2 regions of the Paenibacillus sp. ALE2 genome follow, and region 2 is predicted to be linked to the other one. Evidence: predicted binding sites of a transcription regulator. Region 2 holds the regulator's gene; the other holds the start of a gene.
What was found. The regulator LexA, encoded in region 2, represses DNA repair genes until DNA is damaged. The targets are predictions, from matches to a motif close to CGAACATATGTTCG.
Positions count from the first base shown of each region.

Region 1: a site for LexA is predicted at 2,720-2,733, ahead of recA (recombinase RecA). Genes of this name have one in related genera too.

Region 1 is NZ_CM134213.1:5,075,248-5,082,854, reverse strand. It holds gene ACXHJ1_RS21715 (YajQ family cyclic di-GMP-binding protein) at 1-416, shown strand, start outside; gene pgsA (CDP-diacylglycerol--glycerol-3-phosphate 3-phosphatidyltransferase) at 626-1,213, shown strand; gene ACXHJ1_RS21705 (competence/damage-inducible protein A) at 1,309-2,577, shown strand; gene recA (recombinase RecA) at 2,803-3,864, shown strand; gene ACXHJ1_RS21695 (regulatory protein RecX) at 4,075-4,824, shown strand; gene rny (ribonuclease Y) at 5,186-6,730, shown strand; gene ACXHJ1_RS21685 (TIGR00282 family metallophosphoesterase) at 6,807-7,601, shown strand.
Region 2 is NZ_CM134213.1:4,203,169-4,210,775, forward strand. It holds gene ACXHJ1_RS18415 (MarR family winged helix-turn-helix transcriptional regulator) at 40-513, shown strand; gene ACXHJ1_RS18420 (hypothetical protein) at 675-1,157, shown strand; gene ACXHJ1_RS18425 (DUF2798 domain-containing protein) at 1,616-2,116, shown strand; gene ACXHJ1_RS18430 (hypothetical protein) at 2,303-2,443, opposite strand; gene ACXHJ1_RS18435 (hypothetical protein) at 2,485-2,649, opposite strand; gene lexA (transcriptional repressor LexA) at 3,071-3,697, opposite strand; gene ACXHJ1_RS18445 (LysM peptidoglycan-binding domain-containing protein) at 3,887-4,255, shown strand; gene ACXHJ1_RS18450 (DUF896 domain-containing protein) at 4,364-4,570, shown strand; gene ACXHJ1_RS18455 (hypothetical protein) at 4,688-5,197, shown strand; gene ACXHJ1_RS18460 (HAD family hydrolase) at 5,354-6,148, shown strand; gene ACXHJ1_RS18465 (1,2-dihydroxy-3-keto-5-methylthiopentene dioxygenase) at 6,246-6,788, opposite strand; gene metH (methionine synthase) at 7,070-7,607, shown strand, end outside.

The DNA.
Region 1 (7,607 bases), 870 kb from region 2:
AGCGTGAAATTGAAACAAGATTTGATTTCAAGGGGAGCAAAAGTAGCCTCAAGCTTGAGAAAGATGCTCTTACGATTGCATCGGAAGATGAATACAAGCTTAATGCGGTGATTGATATTTTGCAATCTAAAATGGTCAAACGAGGTTTATCCCTTAAAAATGTGGAATTTGGAAAATTAGAACCAGCCTCTTTAGGTTCAGTGCGTCAGCGTCTTTCTCTTAAGCAGGGAATTGATCAGGATAACGCCAAAAAAATTAATATCCTTATTCGGGATTCCAAGCTAAAAGTGAAAAGTCAGATTCAAGGTGATCAAATTCGAGTAACTGGAAAAAATAGGGATGACCTACAGGCCATTATTCAATTGCTGCGGAAAGCTGATCTGCCGTTGGAGCTTCAATTTACAAACATGAAATAAGCCGTTTTCTCTCATAGATTTTGTAGGACTAAACGTTGCTTGATGTGCAGCAGGTTATTTTGACATGCGTTTTGCGCCATATTATACTTGTAACGAAAATGCAGACATTAAGGTGTATAACGCTCGTCGAAAGCGATTTTACATAGGATTGATTTCAATCCGAAAGCTGCCATTTGTAATCAAGTACGATAATCAGGGGAGAGTGTGTTGTGAATTTACCCAACAGAATTACAATAACGCGGATTTGCCTTATCCCGGTGATGATGCTGGCTTTGCTGGTGGATTTTGATTTTTATCCGCCACCGATTGAGATCGGTGCTTTCAAGCTGCCGTATAATCAGCTGATTGCGGCTATTATTTTCCTTGTAGCAGCCAGCACAGACGGCCTTGACGGATATTTGGCTCGTAAAAATAATATGGTCACCAATTTGGGCAAGCTGTTGGACCCCCTTGCTGATAAGCTGTTGGTAACTGCTATTTTGGTTTCTTTGGTAGAAATGGGAAAAATCGATTCATGGGTTGTTGTTGTGATTGTCAGTCGTGAGTTTGCGGTTACGGGTCTAAGACAGATCGCTTTATTGGATGGCTCTGTGGTTGCTGCAAGCAATTGGGGGAAATTAAAGACGATCATCCAGATCGTTGCTATTGTAGCACTGCTCATTAATAATTTCCCGTTTGTTTTTCTGGGTATTCCGTTTGATTTAATAGCGATATGGGCAGCTGTGTTAATCACCATTTATTCGGGTATTGATTACTTTGTAAAGAATATCCATTTGCTGAGCTCCTCTAAAGTGTAACAGGATAAATCTTATGGAAACAGCAATAGGGACTTAACTTATTGCTGTTTCTTTACATAATTCCCACAATATACGCATCATAGGAGGACGAATTGATGAAAGCTGAAATTATTGCAGTAGGAACAGAGTTATTACTTGGACAAATAGTAAATACAAATGCCCAATATTTATCACAAGAGCTAGCTACAATCGGCATTGATGTATATTTTCAGACTGTAGTTGGCGATAACATGGATCGACTTCAGGAAGCGGTACGACTTGCTCAGAAGCGTGCGGATATTATTTTGTTTTCTGGTGGGCTGGGACCAACTCAGGACGATTTGACAAAAGATGCGATAGCGGCTGTATTGGGGCGGAAATTGCAGATAGATCGTCTTGCCATGGACAAGCTTGATCAGTTTTTCCGGAACCGCGGGGTCGAAATGACCGAGAATAACCGCCGGCAGGCGCTTTCTATTGAAGGAGCCACTCCGCTTGAAAATGAGACAGGTTTAGCTATAGGGGATGCGATTGCACAGGACGGTAAATTTTATGTGGTTTTGCCCGGACCGCCTAAGGAGCTTAAACCTATGTTTGCAAATCATGCTAAACCATGGTTGCTTCAGCAGGCATTGAGCGGTGAGGAGATGCCAATTTATTCGAAAATGCTAAAATTTGCAGGGATCGGTGAGTCAGCTCTTGAAACTCGCTTGCTAGATCTGATCCAATCCCAGACGGACCCCACGATTGCTCCTTATGCCAAGGAAGGGGAAGTTACGATCCGTATATCCACCAAGGCGGCCAGTGAGAGTGAAGCTTTAATTAAGCTAACGGCTACGGAAGTACAAATTCAGCAACGTCTTTCCGAATATATGTATGCAAGTGAAGATGTTACGCTGGAGAAGGTGATTGTAGATTTAATGGCCAAACGCGGACTCACTGTGAGTGCGGCGGAAAGCTGTACAGGCGGTATGCTGATGGAACACATCACTTCTATACCTGGCAGTGCTGTTATGTTTCAAGGTGGCATCGTGTGTTATTCCAATGAAATGAAGATGAAATTGCTCAATGTGCCCTATGATTATTTGGAAGGCGATCATGCGCCAGGCGCAGTGAGTAAGGAAGTAGCCCTTGTGCTTGCAGAGCAGGCAAGAATGATTATGGACAGTGATTTCGGACTTTCCGTTACTGGTGTAGCTGGGCCCGGATATTCCGAGCGGAAGCCAGTCGGTCTGGTGTATATTGGTATTGCTCAGCGTGACAAGGAAACGGAGGTATATGAGCTAAATTTAAGCGGTAACCGTGAGACCATTCGCTTGCGATCCGTCAAAGCTATCTTGTACAGATTGTGGCGTCGATTGGTAGAGAACGAGAAACTCTCTTAATTATCGATGAGTTGTTTTAGATAGATATTCATGATATAATCTCCTTATCGGAAGAACCGTTGCAAAGCTTTTTGCCAGCGGTTCTTTTTTCGTTTTATGAGAAAGGTTTAATTATAGAAGAGAGTTGTGGGAAATAAAAAAACGAATGTATGTTCGAAAAAATGCTTGGCAAGCGTGTCAAAACAAGGTATTATTAAAGTACAAACAATGAAGGATGTGAGTTTATTGTCAGATCGTCGTGCTGCGCTGGATATGGCGCTCCGTCAAATAGAAAAGCAATTTGGTAAAGGTTCCATTATGAAGTTGGGTGAGTCTACCCACATGCAAGTGGAAACAATCCCCAGTGGTTCGATTGCTTTGGATATTGCGTTAGGAACGGGCGGCTTTCCAAGAGGCCGGATTATTGAAGTATATGGACCGGAATCATCCGGTAAAACGACAGTAGCTCTTCATGCTATCGCAGAGGTGCAAAAAACAGGCGGACAAGCCGCCTTTATCGATGCCGAGCATGCGCTTGATCCGTCGTATGCGAGCAAGCTGGGTGTCAATATTGATGAGTTGTTACTATCGCAACCAGATACAGGTGAGCAGGCATTGGAGATTGCCGAAGCTCTTGTGCGTAGTGGGGCAGTGGATATTATCGTCATAGACTCTGTAGCGGCACTTGTACCGAAGGCAGAGATTGAAGGCGAAATGGGAGATTCCCATGTCGGTCTTCAAGCGCGTTTGATGTCACAGGCATTACGTAAGCTGTCTGGAGCCATTAATAAATCGAAAACCATTGCTATCTTTATCAACCAGCTCCGTGAAAAAGTAGGTGTTATGTTCGGTAACCCTGAAACTACACCAGGTGGACGTGCTTTGAAGTTTTACTCTACGGTACGTTTGGATGTTCGTCGTATCGAAAGCTTGAAAATGGGTAACGACATCGTGGGTAACCGCACACGTATTAAAGTCGTGAAGAACAAAGTTGCGCCTCCTTTCCGTCAGGCCGAAGTGGATATTATGTACGGTGAGGGTATTTCCAAAGAAGGAAGCTTGATTGACATCGGCACGGAGCATGACATTGTCGACAAGAGCGGAGCTTGGTATTCCTACGAAGGCGAGCGCCTTGGTCAGGGACGTGAGAATGCAAAGCAATTTTTGAAGGAAAATCCGAACATTGCTAGTACGATCGAGCAAAAAATCCGGGTGGCCAGTAATTTGATTACAACAATTGCTCCACCGACAGAAGAAGAGTTAGCGCAGGAGGCCAAGGAAGAACAGGAATTGCTGGAGCTTGAATAAGCTTGCCTGAGACTTCGCTTTTGATCTGTCATGTGAACTGTAGCCTAGGGATTATGGTACAGTCCGTTTGAATAGCATAATTCTGATGCCCTGCACAGTTGTGCAGGGCATTTTTGCATCAAATACAGTCTGCTTTGTCAGCAGAATCTAACTTTTGCGTAGCAGGTGATCATAGGCTGCTTTCGTGAATTTCAAAGTGAGGGAAACATAGTGCAGTTGGACGATAAAGATGAATACACTTCGGAAGAAGATAAACAGCAAGGGATTTCTCTTTTTCCAGATCATGAGGAATTGATGATTACTAGAGTGGAGCAGGGGCAGAGACGCAACCGTGGAAGATACATCATTCATTTTGGTCCATATTCACTGTCTGTATTGGAAGATGTAATGATCAAGTACAACATGTTCAAAGGAACGTCATTCGTCAAAAAAGAACTAGAAGATATCGTTCTGGCAGATGAAAAACAACAGGCTTATGTACATGCGCTGCGCTATTTGGGGCAAAAGCCTCGTACACGTCAGGAAATTGCCCAGCGTTTAGCGCAAAAGGAAGTGGATCAGACTGTTATTGATGAGATATTGGTGCGATTGCAACGGGAGAAGCTTGTAGATGATGATTTATACGCCCGTCAGTGGGCAAGACAGCGTATAACAAGCCGACGTAAGGGTAAGATGTGGATCAGACAAGAACTTCGTCAGAAGGGCATCTCTAAAGCCTCTATCGGGGAAGCATTAGGTGAGATCACTGACAATGAGGAGTGGGAGAGTGCATTGTCGATTGGACGTAAAAAATGGAATCAGGTACGTGGTGATATAATGGATAAAAAAAGGAAAACATTTCCGTTTCTTATGAGACGCGGATATTCGGGGGATATGACACGCCGCGTGGTCAATCATCTCAGTGCGGCTGAGCAAGACGGAGCTTTCGATGACGAGGAATTACTGCATTGGGAGGAATAAGTTGCAAAACGGTAGCTGAACTTCTGGCTAGATGAGCTAATTATGATATGGACAGCTGCACGGTAGTCTACTAATGTTTGCATTCCCTTGACAATGCCATTTGTCAAATAATAAAATATATATGAAACGATATTTGTGGAGTGCCCTTTTTCCTTCCAAAAAAGCGGAATCCACGGTAAAGTTCTCATCGCCAAATAACAAGTGATGCCGCTATGCCAGGCGGAATTGTACGTGTGAAAGCATGTGCATATGAAATGAAGCGACCTTGAGTCGTTATCTTAGTTTGACGATCAAAGTAAATGTGACAATTTCAAAAAGTCCCAAGGAATGCCTTGGAGGAACCAACGGGGAGGTGAACAGTATGATGACTGCGATCTGGTTCGTTCTCGTTGCTGTAGCCGCGTTATTCTTTGGGTTCGGGATTGGTTATTTTATTCGCAAATCTATTGCAGAAGCTAAGATCTCCAGTGCGGAAGAAGCTGCCGCGCAAATCGTGGAGAACGCGAAAAAAGAGGCAGAAGCGCTGAAGAAGGAAACGGTATTGGAAGCAAAAGATGAAATTCATCGCATCCGTGCCGAAGCTGAAAAAGAAACTCGTGAACGTCGTAATGAAATTCAACGACAGGAACGAAGATTGCTGCAAAAAGAAGAATCGCTGGATAAAAAATTGGAATCGCTGGAACGCAAAGAAGAACAAGTGGCCAACAAAGAGAAACGAATCGATGAAACCCAGCAGCAAATTGATTTGATTTACAAGAGCCAGGTAACTGAGTTGGAGCGTATTTCTAATCTTACGATGGAGGATGCAAGAAGTATTATTCTGACCAACGTAGAGCAGGAAGTTCGTCATGAAACAGCTCAGATGATTAAGGAAATTGAACAGCAGGCCAAAGAAGAAGCGGACAAAAAGTCCCGCGAAATCATCACACTGGCCATCCAACGCTGTGCGGCAGATCATGTAGCAGAAACGACGGTTTCTGTTGTGACATTGCCGAACGAAGAAATGAAAGGCCGGATTATCGGACGCGAAGGCCGTAACATTCGTGCACTTGAAACCCTTACTGGAATCGACCTCATTATTGATGATACGCCGGAAGCTGTTATATTGTCCGGATTTGATCCGATTCGTAGAGAGATTGCGCGTACTGCTCTTGAGAAGCTCGTAGCGGACGGACGGATACATCCGGCTCGTATTGAAGAGATGGTGGAAAAATCCCGTAAAGAGGTGGACGAACGAATCCGTGAGTATGGTGAACAGGCTACCTTTGAAGTGGGTGTGCATAGCTTGCATCCGGATTTGATCAAGATCTTGGGACGTCTTAAGTTCCGTACGAGTTACGGACAGAACGTATTGAAGCACTCGATGGAAGTTGCATACTTGACAGGTCTAATGGCCGGGGAACTGGGCGAGGACGTTGTACTGGCAAGACGGGCAGGATTGCTGCATGACATCGGGAAGGCGCTGGATCACGAAGTGGAAGGATCACACGTTGAAATTGGCGTGGAACTGGCGAAGAAGTACAAGGAACACCCGGTCGTTATCAACAGCATTGCTTCACATCACGGCGACTGCGAAGCGACTTCAGTGATCGCCATGCTGGTTGGAGCGGCAGATGCTCTGTCAGCAGCAAGACCGGGAGCGCGGCGTGAAACGCTAGAGACGTACATCCGTCGTCTAGAGAAGCTCGAACGCATCTCCGAATCTTTTGAAGGCGTTGAGAAATCATACGCAATTCAAGCCGGACGCGAAGTTCGTGTCATGGTACAGCCAGAGAAAATTGATGATGCGGAAGCATTCCGATTGGCCCGCGATATTACGAAAACGATTGAGAATGAACTGGATTATCCAGGGCATATTAAGGTTACCGTTATTCGCGAGACCCGTGCGGTAGAATACGCAAAATAAAAGCATTTCAATGAAAAGTGGCCGCTGCTTGTAGGGCCACTTTTCATTATGTAAGGCAGACTAGGGAGGGTTTTCTATCAACGTATTATTTATTGGAGACATCGTCGGCAGTGTAGGCAGAAAGGCACTGAGGGAGAATCTCCCTTCGCTAAAATCAAAATACAACCCGCATGTTATTATTGTGAACGGAGAAAATGCAGCTTCGGGAAGAGGAATTACTCAAGCCATCGCCAGAGAGTTTTTTGATTGGGGCGTTCATGGGATTACGATGGGCAATCATACATGGGACAATAAGGAGATATTTGATTTTATAGATGATGAGCCGCGGATCATCCGTCCGGCTAACTTTCCACCAGGGACACCAGGTCGGGGTTATACTGTTGTAAAAGGTGGAGGTAAGGAACTAGCCATTGTTAACCTGCAAGGTAGAACCTTTTTGCCAGCTATTGACTGTCCATTTCGGGCAGCAGATGAAATTGTAGACGAGCTACGCAAAAAACATAAACATATTCTAGTAGATTTTCACGCTGAAGCCACTTCCGAAAAAATTGCTATGGGCTGGCATCTGGATGGACGCGCATCAATCGTGGTAGGAACGCATACACACGTACAAAGTAATGATGATACGATTTTGCCACAAGGAACTGCGTATCAGACAGATGCGGGAATGGTAGGTCCTTATGAGGGCGTGCTTGGTATGCAGAAAGAGGCTGTATTACAGAAATTTCAGACCCAGCTTCCGGTACGCTTTCAAGTGGACATGGGCAAATGGCACTTTCATGCCATCAGCGTAGAGCTCAATGATGACGATGGGAAAGCCCGGAAAATTCAGAAAATCAGGCTTAAAGAAGACGAATGGCGGATGGATTAACTTTGT
Region 2 (7,607 bases):
TGACTTGTGGTTTTTTGAACGAGAGAAAGGTGATTGAAGATGAAATATAATGAAGTTAAAAATGAACCAAGGGAGAAATTGGAGATTGAGTTGGGCGAGCAGCTTAACGCACTTATCAGCGCTTCACACGCCCTGAATGTCAGAGCTGCTGCGAAATTTGACTCTTCCTTACAACCTGCCGCCTTCCATATTGTTCGTTGGCTGTATTCTTATGGCCCAACAAATGCCGCCACTTTAGCGGAATCAACTGCGATGGATCGAAGTTCAGTGAGTCGTCTTGTCAAACAGCTTGAGTCTTTGGGGTATTTGAACAGAGAGGCCTCCCGAAGTGATGGACGAGGAATTGTATTATCTCTTACTGAGCATGGACAGCAAAAATTAATTGATGTGCTTAAGGAGAAAGAGTCCGTTTTCTATGAACGAATTTCGGACTGGGAAGATGCTGAGCTTCATAATTTTAACCAAATGCTTAGGCAATTTAATGGACTCCATCGCCACGGAACACAACCTTAAGAAGTGACCCGCATGTAAGGAGTTTGGATATAGAGTAGAAGTGGATAATGAAATCTACCCGAATGTGTATTTTTTATGTCAGACAAAGCTCCCCTTACTTTGACAATCAATAAGCCGTATGTTTATGGATGAAGATAAATAGGAAGGAAAGGATGAAAATAATGAGTATGAAATTAGGAAGGAAAACTACTTTATGTTTCTCCACAATTGCTCTCTTATTTTCAGTTTTGTCCCCGCTATCAGCCTCGGCAGATGTAGCAAGCGTCACCCATGACACCTATACAAACTCTTTAAATCAGGAATTAGTTTCATCTCAATTAGTAATTTTTAAAGATGACACAGCATATACAGATGTATCTATTGTCGGGAAAAGAGTGAAATTTTCGATTAGTGGTTTAGAAAACCCGTTTAACACTAATTATTACAATCGATTAGTCTGGACTAGTACTGATGAAGAACCAAATATAAAAAATATTCTGACAGTAAAAGTTGCGCCAAAGACAGGGTCGCTTTACAGTTCCAGCAACTATGAAAACCTTTCACTGATAAAACAAAAAATCGATTCTGACTCACCTGTATATGGATGGATTCAACTAGAATCCAAAGAGTGGGTTAAAGCAGGATCAGCTATAATCAAATATTAGAAAATTCCTAATGTGCAGTATAAGTAAATACTGTAAATAAGCGAAATCCCCGCCGACCAGCTAAGGTAGTGGGGATTTTTCAATATAAAATAAGACTTCATCAACTATTGACAGAGTCTTTTAGAGAATTGTTGAAAGTAGTGTTGTTCTTAAGAAGGGAAAAGTGTTTCGAAATCTGGAAAACCGCCATCACTAAGCCAACGGGTAGGGCCTTCAAAACTTCCATCGAGTGTAGCGGTAGCATAATCTCCATTGGAGCCATACAAAGTAATAGAGATATTTTTTATTATTTGTATTTAATGTTATACATGTGTAATGGGTTTGTACATAGTTCACTAGTTCTGAAGAATATTCCTTACTTGTCTTTGTCTGTTACGATATGTTCATAAAAAGTTCACTTACATGAAAATTTGGTTGCAGCTAAAATAATCACATCCAAAAATGAAAGGTTGAATTAAATGCCAACAACTAAAAAGGAAAGCTTTTACTTTGGGGTTATTATGTGTTTTGGAATGGTCGTTATTATGACCTTCTATAATCTTTTGATTAACGGATTGATTGGAAAAATTAGCTTGATTACCATTGCTGTTGAATTTCTAATTGGATTTATTATAGCGCTCATATTAGATTTATATATCGTGGGTCCTGTAGCAAAAAAAGTTGCTTTAAGCCTACCTTTTGATAAATCCAAAAAAATATTTTTAATTATCACGATTTCAACATGTATGGTGTTCGGAATGGCCTGTTCTATGTCTTTCTACGGTTTATTAACTTCAATTCTAAGTCAGGGTATTGGCGATCATTCATTATTTGAAGCATATTTAGAAATTTTTATAAAGAACTTTGTTTTGGCCTATCCATTACAATTATTGGTTATGGGTCCTGTTGTTCGAGCCTTGTTTATAAAATTTATAAAGAAAAGCGGGCAAGTGGGACCTTATAAAAAAGTATTAAATTAAATAATAGAGCAAATCCATTGCAGCAATGTTAAGCTAATGAATGGTTTTACAGCTAGAAATGCTTAAGTTATGAAAATCGGATACAAGTCTGAGGAAGCTATAACTGGCGGGATTGGTAGTTTGGTGTATTATTTAACACAAAAAAAGCAGGAAGAATTCTTCCTGCTTTTTGCTTGAAAATAATTATTAACGTCTGCGTTGTCCATCATTCACGCTAAACAGATTAACAGCCAGTGCGTTACCTCTTGCACGCGCATTGGCTCTTTGGTTGGAACGGATGTTTAATCTTCTTCTTCTCAATTCACGGTTGCTGTGTCTTCTGCTCATAATATCACCTCCCTTCAAAGAAATGAAGGTACGGTTAAATCTTAATGATGTTTATGCTTACGCTTGGAAATTTTGATATTTAATGCGTTAGTTGCGAGTGCATTTCCGCTTCCTGTTTTAGCAGCTGCGGCTTGAAAGACTTTAACGACCAGATATCTGTTTTTCCCGATGCGATGCTTATACGTTTTAACTCTATTTCTGATCATCTGCATAACTCCTTTGCTTTAGGTCTGCTATATACATATGTCAATTGTGCTAGTAATGTATCAGCATAAATCTACTAAAGACAAAAAGAAGCTAGTACCTATGTTCCTAAATGTTTAACAAAAAAAGCTCATGCTAGCCTGCGTTCGCCTTCCCAACTTTACGTTATAGAGGAAGGTCACCGTAGGTTCATATGTGTCAAATTTCCATTTGTTTAGCTAATAAAAGTAAACAGTTCGAGATCAGAGTGGAACTATCTCGGATAATGGGGCGGATATAATAGTAGAGACAATATAGGTTGCTGAAAAGGAAAGAATAGTTGGAGACACATACATAGTAAACATAATAACAATATAAAACCGGCTCGCCTAGGCGGCCGGTTTTATATTCGTGGTAGTATAACGGGGAAGAAAGCACGATAAATCAGTGGAAGTCCCGGAAGAGTCCAACAACCTTGCCCAATATGCTGACGTGTGTCAGTCGAAGTGGCTCAAAGGCTGGATTTTCAGGTTGAAGCCGGATATGATCTTTTTCTTTGTAAAAGGTTTTAACTGTAGCCTCGTCTTCATCTGTCATAGCTACTACAATGTCTCCGTTATCAGCGGTCTGCTGCTGACGCACGATTACATAGTCTCCGTTAGCAATACCAGCTTCAATCATGCTTTCGCCTACAACAGATAACATGAATATTTTATCCTCACCAACAAAGTGTTGGGGAAGAGGAAAGTAATCTTCAATATTTTCTGTCGCCGTAATAGGAAGACCAGCGGTTACTTTGCCGACAACGGGAACACGACTAATGGAGTAATTAATCAAGTTGCTGTTATCCGATTCGTCTTGACCGAGTAATTCAATAGCCCGTGGTTTCGTAGGATCGCGGCGAATGAGTCCTTTTTTCTCCAAACGATCCAAATGACCGTGAACCGTAGAACTGGAGGCCAATCCGACTGCCTCGCCTATTTCGCGCACAGAAGGGGGGTATCCCTTTAGACGCACTTCATTGCGGATAAATTCAAGAATGGCCTGCTGGCGGCTCGAAATCTTAGACATACCGTATCAACCCCATTTAGTAACGTTTGGGAAAATTATAGCATAGAACCTCCGTTCGTACAAACATAAGTTCTAAATAATCCCTAAAAATATTCACGAACTTTTGTTCTCTTTTCTATTGAACAAAACAAACGTTCGTGTTATATTGTGAAAAACATAAGAACAAACGTTTGGAGGACGCGGCCAATTATGAAATATAGCACTTATCAAAGTATTTTTCCGATGAATTTAGAGAATTTACAGGAGACCCGAAAAGAGGGTAAGGTACGTTTGTTACAGGCTCTTACCAATACTCTTTTACTTAAGCTTCTTATTCTAGTAATTATCGTTTGGGTTGCAGGGGCAGGTGTACTTACGGTTTTCGCAGCACCTCCAGTTTCCAATGAAGAAGTGATTAAGCTGACTGTACAACCTGGAGATACGTTATGGAAGATTGCCGTGAATCATAAACCGGAACGAATGGATACACGGGTATATATTGAAGGAATTGTACGTATTAACGATTTGGAGGATCGGGGGGTGCAGGCAGGTCAGGTACTTAAGCTCCCACCCTTCTGATCTATAAGACTATAGAGCTTGTCAAGGAGCGCAATGAGGGAGCCTTGACAAGCTCTTTTCTACATGTCAAAGTGTATTATATCTTTGCTTTTATGGAGGGGACACAATTTGGATATAGACAGTTTGGTACAGCGCATTAATGAATTAGCGCGCAAAGCAAAAGCCGAAGGATTGACGGAAGAGGAAACCACGGAGCGCGCCAACCTTCGGGAAATTTATTTAGGCAACATTCGCCGTAATTTTCGGCAGCAGCTTGAAACCATTGAATTTGTGGACGATGATACGTCGAAGGGAAATGGCGGGCTGAAGCAATAATGTTGCTAAAGCCTGCGTCATTTGCCTTTTGTTATTAGGTATCTTTCTTGGTATCTATATAGATCAGCTTTAAGGCAATTGTTTTAATGTAATATTTATTGGGAAGGGAATTGAGAGATGGCCCGATCATTTGAAAGAAAAGTACGTAAAAACACAGCGCATTTAAATAAAACGCGTAAGAAACAAGGCATTCAAACCATTAACGGCGCAGGTTCAGCAATGGACATTTTCCGTGGCCGTAATATTACTGTGCCAATCATGCTGGCTGGTCTTGCTGTATTGTACATGCTTATGAGTTACTTTTTGACTAAGACCGGCATGCGGGGAATGGATTGGCTGGTATTTGGCTTGTACTTGATGCTGGCTGTTATCTTCTTCATTCGCCGTCCTTATTTAAAAGTGGGAAAAGATACCCTTTATATGTTAAAAGGTGGCAGAGAACGGCCGATGACGGCAGGGGACATGAAAGCCATCAAAATTGAAAAGGGTTACGTTACAGTTGAAAGAAAAGGGAAGGGCGGTAATTTTATTTTCACAAAATCACTGGGACGCTATGATACAGATGCCATCGCAGAGCGCCTTGAAAAATTTGCACTATCCAATCAGATACAGGTAGATAAGAAATAACCGATTTAGCCTGTAGCTCTGTAAGTAAGGCCGTATGATGTTATTTTTCATATAACATGGTGCGGCCACTTGCTTAATATGGGCACACATAATGATCTGATTCGTGACCAAACAGACAAGCTTACATATACAGTGGAAAGAGAGTGGATAATTCGTATGACGATTCAGGCGATAATGTTTGATCTTGATGATACCCTTCTGTGGGATGAACGTAGTGTAGAAGAGGCATTTGATGCAGCATGTCAAACAGGCTCCCGAGAAACAGGCGCTGATCCGAAAACGCTGGAAGAAGCCGTACGCAAGGAAGCGCGCGCTTTGTATGAATCCTATGAAACCTTTAGTTTTACTCAAATGATTGGCATTAATCCGTTTGAAGGACTGTGGGCGAATTTTACAGCAGGTGAGCAACCTGAATTCCGTCAATTGGAACAGTTGGCTCCTGTTTATCGTAAGGAATCATGGCGCAGAGGGCTTCAGCAACTGGGGATAGATAATGAGGAGTTGGCGGAAAAGTTGGCTGCCCAATTTGCTTCGGAAAGACGTGCACGTCCACATGTATATGAAGAAACGTTTGAAATTCTGGATCAATTGAAGGGACAATACAAGCTGCTATTGCTGACAAATGGTTCCCCTGATCTACAACAGGAGAAGCTGGATGGAGTTCCTCAATTGGCTCCTTTTTTTGATCATGTTGTCATTTCAGGTTCTTTTGGTCGGGGCAAGCCTGATCCTTCTATATTCCAGCATGCTTTGGGACTTCTAGGAATTGAACCTGGACAAGCTTTAATGGTAGGAGATAAGCTGACGACTGATATTCAAGGGGCTTTGTCAGCTGGTGTACATTCGGTGTGGTTGAATCGGAACGATAAAACCAATACTACAGAGATCAAGCCGAAGTTCCAAATCAAGCATTTGTCTGAGTTGTATGGAATTATTCAATCTTTAAAGTAAATAATCTACAGTCTTCTAAACAAGTATAAAGAAAACTCCCTTCGCTCGATATGCTACAGAGCAGAGGGAGTTTTCTTATTGACACAATACATCGTAACTATGCTGTAGTGAATGTTGGATCTTCGAACGGTTCAGCAATCCATCCATTTTCTTCGATGAACAAGCGGACTGCGACGATCTTTTGATTTTCCATTAAAGTGAAGAAGTGCGGTGTATTTTCAGGAACAGAAATAACGTCGCCTGGTGAAAGCTCTACATTAAAATAGCCGATCTCTTCAGAGCCTTTAATGATAAAAATCCCTTTACCAGCAACAATGGCGCGGATTTCATCCTCGGTATGGGTGTGAATTTGCTCGAACTTGGCCAGCAGCTCCTCCAAATTCGGCGTTGCTTCAGATAAAGTGATGACGTCCCAGATTTTATATCCGCGACGTGCGGCTAAATCTTTGATTTCAGGTTCAAATGTTTTAAGAACAGCGGCTTTTTGATCATCTGTCAAAGTAAAGTTTTCTTGCAGCTCCCCTGGCAGCTTGGAAGCATCCCAGTGTTCATACAATACCTGGTAGCTCTCCAAAAATTCACGTACTCGCTCTTCACCGCTAATTCGCTCATTCGTATTGCGTATAAAAATTTCTGCCATGCACAAATCCCTCTTTTCCACTTGGATTAATGTTGTATAAAGAATACCATGTCTTAACCAGTTGTACAATACAGGCTGAAGCATTTATATGGGAACGACTATAGTAATACGATACAGTTTAAAGACGTTCGTCTATAACGATGCATACTACAAAAATAGATCAGCTAAGTCGTTTGTAAAGAAGAATAGCCTGCATAAAACGTATGTTTTTACTTCAATCTATCTAAATGATACGGTTTCTGCTAAACTAGGATTTAACGTTTTGCGGGGGTGAAGAAATTTTGGATAAAGTTAGCTTGCAGGATGCGTTACAACGAAGAATACTCCTTCTTGATGGGGCTATGGGCACTATGATTCAGCAGGAAGACCTTTCTGCCGCTGATTTTGGTGGGGAAGAGTTAGAAGGCTGCAACGAGATGTTGGTCTTAACAAGACCGGATGTCATTCAAGGGATTCATGAAGCATACTTGGAGGCCGGAGCAGACCTGATTGAAACGAATACATTTGGAGCGACATCCGTCGTTTTGGCGGATTACGATATACCAGAACGTGCCCGTGAAATTAATCTGGTGGCGGCCAAACTGGCGCGTAACGCGGTGGATAAGTACAGCACTGCGGACAAGCCTCGTTTTGTTGTAGGAGCTATGGGTCCAACTACAAAAACCTTGTCTGTCACAGGCGGTGTTACATTTGTAGAGCTGATTGAAAGCTATCAGGAGCAGGCTTTGGCGCTTATTGAAGGTGGGGTAGATGTTCTTCTGTTGGAGACCTCACAGGATACGCTTAACGTTAAGGCAGGTAGCATTGGAATTCGTCAGG